3 linked regions of the Synechococcus elongatus PCC 6301 genome follow. The main gene of each other region encodes a partner of the protein of the gene in region 3 in a complex. Links are inferred from orthologs where the notes say so. Each region holds a gene or a part of one and is shown on either strand. Other genes may lie near its edges. The genes, in order: accD, accB and accC.

Region 1 (3,081 bases), 2.1 Mb from region 3 along the record:
CTCCGACATTTTTTCCTTCATGCCGGCCTGCAACGGGCGATCGCAACGACAGACCAAAATATCGGGCTGAATGCCAATCGATCGCAACTCTTTGACCGAGTGCTGCGTCGGCTTGGTTTTCATCTCACCAGCAGACGGAATCCAGGGCACTAAAGTGACATGAATGTAAGCGAGATCGCGACGTCCCACATCCTTACGGAATTGGCGAATCGCTTCTAAAAAGGGCAGGGATTCAATGTCGCCCACTGTGCCGCCAATTTCTGTAATCACCACATCAGGATGGGTGTCTTGGGCAACGCGGTGAATGCGATCGCGGATTTCGGCAGTGATATGCGGAATGACCTGCACCGTGCCACCGTTATAGTCACCCCGCCGTTCTTTGTTGATCACCGCCTGGTAGATCGAGCCGGTGGTGACACTGTTGAGGCGTGACATCGGTGTGTCGGTAAAGCGCTCGTAGTGTCCAAGGTCGAGGTCTGTTTCCGCCCCGTCCGCCGTCACAAACACTTCCCCATGTTGGTAGGGGCTCATCGTGCCGGGGTCGACGTTGATGTAGGGGTCGAGTTTGAGAATCGAAACCGAATAGCCCCGCGACTTGAGGAGCCGCCCCAAACTCGCGGCCACAATTCCTTTGCCGATGCTGGAAACCACGCCACCGGTCACAAAGATGAACTTAGTCATACTCTTCCAGCGTTCAGTCCCAGTCGCTGTTGGCACAGCGATCGACTCTAACATGGCGGGCGGGTCGCAGGCAGTACAATCGGGGCGAACTGTCGCCGAACCCCTATGGATCGCTCCAAACTCATGGCTATTGTGACGGGTGCAATTTCGCTATTGCTGGCGATCGCCTATCTCATCCTCGTACAGATTTTGGATAGCCGTGGCGGCATGCTGCCGGCTCCAACGGATTTGGGGCTGCTCTTGGGGTAAGCCGTTCAGTGAGTTGTGAACCTTGATAGCGACTGGAGTGGAGCGATCGCCGAGCCCTGTTCCGGACTGTTCTGCTCGGTAGCGTGAGTTACCATAGGAAGGCTGTTGAGTCGGGTTCAGACCATGTCGCTCTTGGACTGGTTTGCCAATCGCCGTAAGACCGAACCCGTCGTTCACGACTATCAAGAGCGCGAAATTGCCGATGGTCTCTGGACGAAGTGTGAGTCCTGCGACGCTCTGACTTACACCAAGGATTTGCAGGCCAATTTGATGGTCTGTTTGCAGTGTGGTCATCACCTGCGCATCTACAGCGATGAGCGCATTCGCCAGTTGATCGACCCCGGCACTTGGCAGTTTTTGGATGAAGCAGTTTCGCCCACCGATCCGCTCGGTTTCCGCGATCGCAAGTCCTATAGCGATCGCCTAAAGGAAACCCAAGCCAACACGGGTCTGAGTGATGCGGTTCGCACTGGCGTCGGCTTGCTCGAAGGTCAGCCGGTCGCGCTGGGTGTGATGGACTTTCGCTTCATGGGCGGCAGCATGGGTTCTGTCGTCGGCGAAAAACTGACTCGCTTGATCGAAAAAGGCACCGAGCAGCGATCGCCCGTGATCATCGTCTGTGCTTCCGGTGGGGCACGGATGCAAGAAGGCATGCTCAGCCTAATGCAGATGGCCAAAATTTCGGGCGCACTGGAACGGCACCGCGAAGCCGGTTTGCTCTATCTGCCGATTTTGACCCACCCGACTACCGGCGGTGTCACAGCCAGCTTTGCCATGTTGGGAGACTTGATCATCGCGGAACCCAAGGCACTCATTGGCTTTGCGGGACGGCGCGTGATTGAGCAAACCCTGCGCGAAAAGCTACCCGACGACTTCCAAACGGCGGAATATCTGCAGGCCCACGGCTTCGTCGACACGATTGTGCCACGTACGCAATTGAAGAAGACCTTGGCGCAACTCATTCGTCTGCACCAGCCGCAATCGCCTGAAATGAAGCTGCCCCTGCTCGAATCCTCTAGTCCTGCCACCGCACCCCTCTAGGATTTGGCAACTGAGTTAAGTCAGGGAGTTCAAGTTTCACCCCTCTAGGACAAGGGGCTAAAGCCCCCTGTCTCCTATTGGGCGACAAGGGCGACTGACGTGATGTCAGTAATCGCGCTGCTACTGGCTCGGCTCGAGGCTACCTTTGATCGCCCGCAACCGAGTGCTGAGGCTGGCGATTACATCCAGGGCAAAAACAGGCGAGTTGTGAATCAGGAAGAGAAAGCGTTCGCGGTCCAGAGTTGCTAGCTTGCAATCCGTTGCCGCCACTGCAGTCGAGAAACGCTGATGTTGATCCTGCGCGATCGCGCCTTCACCAAAAACATCACCGGCAGTGATTCGCTCCAGCTCTTGATCGCCCCGCTTAAGTACGACTTCGCCTTCCAGCAGGCCATACATCGTGGTGCCCTGTTCTTCAGCATTGAAGATCACCGAACCCGCAGGCACCAACAGCGGTTCACCGTGCTTCTGCCAAGCTTCCACAATTTCGGCAGGGCGAATACGAGGCATGACAGCATCTCCAATCAGCAACGATCGGGGGTGGCACTCAGCGAGCATCACTCCCTGATCGACCTATAGCAGGCTTAGATTCAGAAGCGGTTAAGACGCAGCGATCCGCAGCCAATTAAGAGGCTTGCGATCGCACTTTTAGGTACCGGAGCTGATCGGATCACCATCGGCGATCGCCTCATCACTGACTTGAATCTGCATGCGAGTCAAATGTCCATTCATCTCCTCATGGAAGATGTGGAGCTTGGCATCTAGCAGCGAGTCCAGACAGGTTTGTTCACCCTCGCAGGCCAAAACTGTTTCGGGTGCTTCAGCCACCAGCAAGTCCCCCGGTTGGCAGTTCAACGCCTGACAGAGGCGATCGAGTTCGTGGGCGGTGAGGGGTGGCATCAACCGCTGTTGAAGCCAGCCTTCGACTAGGGTCAGCGGCAGCCCCGTCACCTCAGCGAGGGACGTCGCATTGAAGCTGCGATCGCGCGCCAGCCGAGGAAGATTCCAGAGAATGGCCATGGTAGGTCCTCTTCTTGGCAGTCTGCCTCTAAGGGTGCCACGCAAAATTTGAATCGGCCGTAAAGGTCAGGGTTTTTCCGCACACTGGAG
Region 2 (2,986 bases), 1.5 Mb from region 3 along the record:
GAAATTCAGGTCCTGCGGCAGGAATATCGCGATCGCGCCGTCGATCTGGAGCCCTACAGCCAAGCCCTCGAAGAACGAGGCAAACTGCAAGCTCAGCTAGTCGCCCACGATGAACAAACCCAACAGCTGCAGCAACTCGATCAGCAGATTCAAACGCTAGAACGGAGCCTCGCCGCCGGCGATTTTGCACCAGATCTGCAACGGCGGGTGCGGCAGCTCGATCGCCAGATTCAGGAGCTAGGCTACCGCGATCGCGACCTCAATTTGGCGCAGCAGACCGTTGACCAGTGGCAGGCAATTGCCGAGCGCTATGCCGCCTTGCAAGCGGCCCAGGCCCAGCAGCAGCGCTGGGATCAGGAGCGCCCTCGCCTCGAAACGCAACTGCGGGACCTGCAACAAGCCTTGAACCATCTCTCAGACAGTCCCCTCGGCCAGCACCGCCAGCAACTACAGCGTCAGCTCCAGCAGGTGGAGGCCAGTCTACGTGGCCTGACCGATCCGCAAGCCGCCCCACCTCAAGCTGAGGTTGCCGAACGCTACCAAGCACTCCTGCAAGCTGAACAGGCCATGCCTCGCCTTCAAGCAGAACAAGCTGATTTAGAGGCGCAGGTTCAGCAACTGCAGAAAATCTTGACCGCCAGTCTGGCCCAACAAGCTGCGATCGCCACTGCCGAGGATCGCCAGCCGTTGCAGCAAGCGATCGCAGACTGCCAAGCCCAGCTACAAGCAATCCAAGCGGCACAGACAAACCTGGAGCAGGCAATCGCCCAACTACCGCCCAGCCGCAATCTTGAGGCGATCCACGCCCAAATTGCCCGTCTAGACGAGCAGTTGCAACAGATTCAGCAGGAACAACAGCCCGCCCAACAGCTCGCCACACTCGTCGATCGCGCTGATTTCACGGTTCCCTTGATGCGCCAATGGCTGAGGCATCTCCAACTGCGCTGCCAGCATTGGCTCGATCGCTGGGGCTGGGAGCAAGGCCAGCTGCTCTGGCAAGTCGTCAGTCCTGCCAGCGGCGCACCGGGCGTGCAGCTTCGCCTCCAGACCGATCAGGGCGATCGCAGCATCAACACCTGTGCAGACGGAGAAGCCGTGCTTCTGGATCTCGCCATTCGGCTCAGCTTAGTGCAGCTCTTGGCTCAGCAGCCCGATCGTTCCAGCAGGTTACTGATCCTTGATGCCCCGTTTAGTTCGCTTAATCCGCAACAAAAAAACGCCCTGACCGCAGCGCTGACGGAAGAACTAGATCAGGGACTAATTTGTGAGGCAGACAGTAGCGTGAAGGCGATCGCGGCCGACACCTGGCACGTGGTTTTACAGAACCAGGAGTCGCAGCTCACAGCACTCAGAGAGGCCGCAACCGGAACAGGGGCTGATTAAACTCCACCGGTTCGCCGTTCTGGACCAGAATCTCGACGACTTCCCCCGTCACCTCCGACTCCAACTCGTTCATCAGCTTCATCGCTTCGAGGATGCAGACGGTCTGTCCCACCTGAATGCGATCGCCAACATTGACGAAGGGCGGTTCTTCCGGTGCTGGAGCGCGATAGAAGGTGCCCACCATCGGCGCCGTAATCTCAAGGAACTTCTCGCCACCCAGAGGTCCAGCAGGCGGTGCTGCCGCAGGGGTTGGAGCGGGTAAGGGAGCGGGCACGGGAGCGACAGCAACGGGCGTGGTGGGAGCCGCAATGACGATCGGGTCGCCGGTCGAGCCGCGCTTCACGTGCAACTCAAAATCCGTACCTTTGAGGTCAAACTCAGCGATGTCTGAGTCACTCAGCACGGTCAGCAGCTCTTGCAGTTGGCTGAAGTTCAGTTGCACAGTGATACTCCCTTCTCAGTTCGGATGACAGCGATCGGTCCTTACTCCCGACCGAGGTAGGAATCGTTGCGAGTGTCGATTTTGATCCGCTCACCCACCGAGATGAACAAGGGCACCATCACCTGAGCACCAGTCTCAACTTTGGCAGGTTTGGTACCGCCGGTCGCCGTGTCACCTTTGACACCTGGATCAGTTTCGATTACTTCCAAGACCACCGAGTTGGGCAGTTCTACCTCGATCACTTGACCATTCCAAGTGATTACGTTGGCTTCCATGCCTTCTTTCAGGTACTTGACGCGATCGCCAATGGTGGCTGCAGTCAGGCGACCCTCTTCGTAGGTCTCCATGTCCATGAACACAAAATCGTCGCCGTCTTTGTAGGTGTACTGCAGCGTACTTTTTTCTAGGACTGCCTGGGGTACGGTTTCGCCAGCGCGGAAGGTTTTCTCGACGACGTTGCCGGTTTTGGCATTTTTCAGCTTGGTTCGGACAAAGGCTGAACCCTTACCCGGTTTGACGTGCAAGAACTCCACCACCCGCCACACCGCGCCGTCGATTTCGATCGTGGTTCCGGTCCGAAAGTCGTTGCTAGAGATCATGACGTGCGGCTGTGAAAGAGCGGAGAACGAACGCAACACATTCTACTGCTCAGGGCGATCGCTTCTGACGCAGGAGGCCGAAGGCCCTGTGGCATAGTGAGAGAATTGGACGCTTTCGCTGGCTCTATCATGCTGTCTTTGGCACGTCGCGTTGCGGCTTGGCTACCCGGGTTGTTGGCTCTCAGCCTCGCTTTGCTGTTGCCGATGCTGGCTGTCGCCCCCGCCGCGATCGCGGGTTTGCCGCCGGGCAACGCGATCACCGATGGACGGGCCTTACTGCGCTATTCCCTGCCGATCGATAGCCCAGACATTCGCGAGATCCAAAAAGACATCGAGGGGCTGTCGGATAACCTCCGCGCTAAGCGCTGGGCACCGATTGAGCGCAACCTCAAGCATGTGTCGAAGGTGCTGAATCTGCGCCCGAAAAATATTTTGGCGGCTGTGCCAGAAGAGCGGCGATCGCAAGCAGAAGAGCTCTTGGCCGAGCTGAAAACAGACCTCAGCAAGCTGGAAGAAGCTACCGCTGCGAAGAATAAGCCTGACGTTCAAGCAGCTCGCAACC
Region 3 (2,970 bases):
AAAGGCATCAGCCCAGCCAGTCCAGCGGGCTTCCCATTCCGCGTAGATCAAGCAGCGGTAGCCCAAGCGTCGGGCAATCCAGAGGGCAAAAAACTGATCGCCGCCAAGGAAGATCACCAAGCCCTGCGATCGCCAGTCCCAGTTATCCGCAGTTTTGCCCCAGAGGAGGAATGGCCAGAAATGCTCAACGGCTTGGATGCGATCGAGCTCAGGATAGCGAGCTGCCGCCGCCGCTTCCTGACCGGTGCCATTACTGCAGGGTGCAAGGACTAGGGAGAGACGCAGGCGATCGCGATTGTCACCCAACTGTTGTCGTAGAGCCTTAACCACAGGGCGTACCCAAGTGGCAACTTCCCCTGGGCCGTTGGACAGAATCAAAATATCCATACGCATCCTCTTGGCCCCACCATCAAACCAAAAAAGCAGGCTAGCGTTTTGCTCTCCTGCTTTTCGGCTTTATGAATGCGGATGGCGAGACTTGAACTCGCATGGCGTAAGCCACACGCCCCTCAAACGTGCGTGTCTACCAATTCCACCACATCCGCGTGGTTGCACTTGTTCAAAAGCGCTTAAGTACTATAACGAGCGATCGGCGGACTCGGCAAGAGGGTCACTGAGGCTGCATGATAGGATTCGGTTGCTCAAAACGGTTTAGCCGCCGTTCTGCTGCCGCTAGTAATTCCTGGCTGCCGCTGCTCCTATGCGTTTCAACAAGATCCTGATCGCCAATCGCGGCGAAATCGCCCTGCGCATTCTCCGCACTTGTGAAGAACTCGGGATCGGCACGATCGCCGTTCACTCCACTGTGGATCGCAACGCGCTCCATGTGCAGTTAGCGGACGAAGCGGTCTGTATTGGCGAAGCGGCCAGCAGCAAAAGCTATCTCAATATCCCCAACATCATTGCGGCGGCCCTGACCCGTAATGCCAGCGCCATTCACCCCGGCTATGGCTTCTTGGCGGAGAATGCCCGCTTTGCAGAAATCTGCGCCGATCACCATCTCACCTTTATTGGCCCCAGCCCCGATTCGATTCGAGCCATGGGCGATAAATCCACCGCTAAGGAAACAATGCAGCGGGTCGGCGTTCCGACGATTCCGGGCAGTGACGGTCTGCTGACGGATGTTGATTCGGCTGCCAAAGTTGCTGCCGAGATCGGCTATCCCGTCATGATCAAAGCGACGGCGGGGGGCGGTGGTCGCGGTATGCGGCTGGTGCGTGAGCCTGCAGATCTGGAAAAACTGTTCCTTGCTGCCCAAGGAGAAGCCGAGGCAGCTTTTGGGAATCCAGGACTGTATCTCGAAAAATTTATCGATCGCCCACGCCACGTTGAATTTCAGATCTTGGCCGATGCCTACGGCAATGTAGTGCATCTAGGCGAGCGCGATTGCTCCATTCAACGTCGTCACCAAAAGCTGCTCGAAGAAGCCCCCAGTCCGGCGCTATCGGCAGACCTGCGGCAGAAAATGGGCGATGCCGCCGTCAAAGTCGCTCAAGCGATCGGCTACATCGGTGCCGGCACCGTGGAGTTTCTGGTCGATGCGACCGGCAACTTCTACTTCATGGAGATGAATACCCGCATCCAAGTCGAGCATCCAGTCACAGAAATGATTACGGGACTGGACTTGATTGCGGAGCAGATTCGGATTGCCCAAGGCGAAGCGCTGCGCTTCCGGCAAGCCGATATTCAACTGCGCGGCCATGCGATCGAATGCCGTATCAATGCGGAAGATCCGGAATACAATTTCCGGCCGAATCCTGGCCGCATTACAGGCTATTTACCGCCCGGCGGCCCCGGCGTTCGTGTCGATTCCCATGTTTATACCGACTACGAAATTCCGCCCTATTACGATTCGCTGATTGGCAAATTGATTGTCTGGGGTGCAACACGGGAAGAGGCGATCGCGCGGATGCAGCGTGCTCTGCGGGAATGCGCCATCACCGGCTTGCCGACGACCCTTAGTTTCCATCAGCTGATGTTGCAGATGCCTGAGTTCCTGCGCGGGGAACTCTATACCAACTTTGTTGAGCAGGTGATGCTACCTCGGATCCTCAAGTCCTAGTGCTGCGATCGCCCACTGCTCACTGAAACCTAAGAAGAGGGGATGCTGTTGGGACAATCTCAACTGCGCTGGCTGCCGGGGCTGCGATCGCTACTGCACTACCGTCGGGCTTGGTTACGGGGAGATGTGCTGGCTGGAGTTACGGTTGCCGCTTATCTCATTCCCCAGTGCATGGCCTACGGTCAGCTAGCAGGATTACCGGCGATCGTTGGATTGTGGGCGATTTTGATCCCGTTGTTTCTTTACACCTTTTTCGGCTCCTCACCACAGCTGTCGGTCGGCCCCGAATCCTCCACAGCGATCATGACGGCGGTGGCGATCGCACCGGTCGCTGCGCAAACTGATCTCAGCTATTCTCTGTTGGCCGCAGTGATGGCGTTGCTAGTTGGCATTGTCTTTCTGGTTGCCTACAGCCTCCGATTGGGGTTTCTGGCCGACTTACTCTCCAAACCAATTCTGATTGGCTACATGGCAGGGATTGGTCTGGTCATGATTTCAGGGCAGCTGGGAAAAACCAGTGGCATTCCAATTACGGCGACAAAGCCACTTGAGGAGTTTCAACAGTTTTTTGCTGGGCTCGGACAATGCCATTGGCCCACAGTTGGGGTCTCCATTCTTGTCCTGTTGTTTCTGTTTGGAGTTCAGAAAAAGTTTCGGACAGCTCCAGGTCCACTTTTAGCTGTGTTGCTCGCGACGTTGTTTGTCGCCCTCTTTCAGCTCGATCAACAGGGGGTGCAAGTCATCGGAACAATTCCAGCCGGCCTGCCCCGGTGGCAATGGCCAACGCTGCCTTGGCAACAATGGCCCACCTTGACAGCATCTGCGATCGGAGTAGCGCTAGTGGGCTACTCGGACAATATTCTGACGGCGCGAGCTTTTGCAGTCCGTCATCGCTACGAGATCGATGC

What was found.
Region 1: the proteins of accC (region 3) and accD are in contact, whole or in part, in a solved structure (PDB 8UXZ), measured with the Escherichia coli proteins. The link is inferred for Synechococcus elongatus PCC 6301 from one-to-one orthologs.
Region 2: the proteins of accC (region 3) and accB are in contact, whole or in part, in a solved structure (PDB 8UXZ), measured with the Escherichia coli proteins. The link is inferred for Synechococcus elongatus PCC 6301 from one-to-one orthologs.

Annotation. Positions count from the first base shown.
Region 1 is NC_006576.1:2,286,814-2,289,894, reverse strand. Bases 87-3,012 are described here. They hold accD (acetyl-CoA carboxylase, carboxyltransferase subunit beta), read left to right. Parts: upstream 87-1,053; coding sequence 1,054-1,971; downstream 1,972-3,012. Other genes in these bases: SYC_RS11325 (helix-turn-helix domain-containing protein), read right to left, coding at 2,620-2,991; SYC_RS11330 (cyclic nucleotide-binding domain-containing protein), read right to left, coding at 2,092-2,481; SYC_RS14015 (hypothetical protein), read left to right, coding at 787-930; SYC_RS11340 (CTP synthase), read right to left, coding at 87-681. Also shown: more of SYC_RS11340, read right to left, coding at 1-86.
Region 2 is NC_006576.1:1,670,832-1,673,817, reverse strand. Bases 88-2,918 are described here. They hold accB (acetyl-CoA carboxylase biotin carboxyl carrier protein), read right to left. Parts: upstream 1,826-2,918; coding sequence 1,349-1,825; downstream 88-1,348. Other genes in these bases: psbQ (photosystem II protein PsbQ), read left to right, coding at 2,554-2,918; efp (elongation factor P), read right to left, coding at 1,867-2,424; SYC_RS08230 (AAA family ATPase), read left to right, coding at 88-1,383. In the rest of the region: more of SYC_RS08230, read left to right, coding at 1-87; more of psbQ, read left to right, coding at 2,919-2,986. UniProt on the Escherichia coli protein: This protein is a component of the acetyl coenzyme A carboxylase complex; first, biotin carboxylase catalyzes the carboxylation of the carrier protein and then the transcarboxylase transfers the carboxyl group to form malonyl-CoA.
Region 3 is NC_006576.1:197,056-200,025, reverse strand. What follows is about bases 67-2,881. They hold accC (acetyl-CoA carboxylase biotin carboxylase subunit), read left to right. Parts: upstream 67-700; coding sequence 701-2,062; downstream 2,063-2,881. Other genes in these bases: SYC_RS00900 (solute carrier family 26 protein), read left to right, coding at 2,105-2,881; SYC_RS00915 (lipid-A-disaccharide synthase), read right to left, coding at 67-387. In the rest of the region: more of SYC_RS00915, read right to left, coding at 1-66; more of SYC_RS00900, read left to right, coding at 2,882-2,970. UniProt on the Escherichia coli protein: This protein is a component of the acetyl coenzyme A carboxylase complex; first, biotin carboxylase catalyzes the carboxylation of the carrier protein and then the transcarboxylase transfers the carboxyl group to form malonyl-CoA.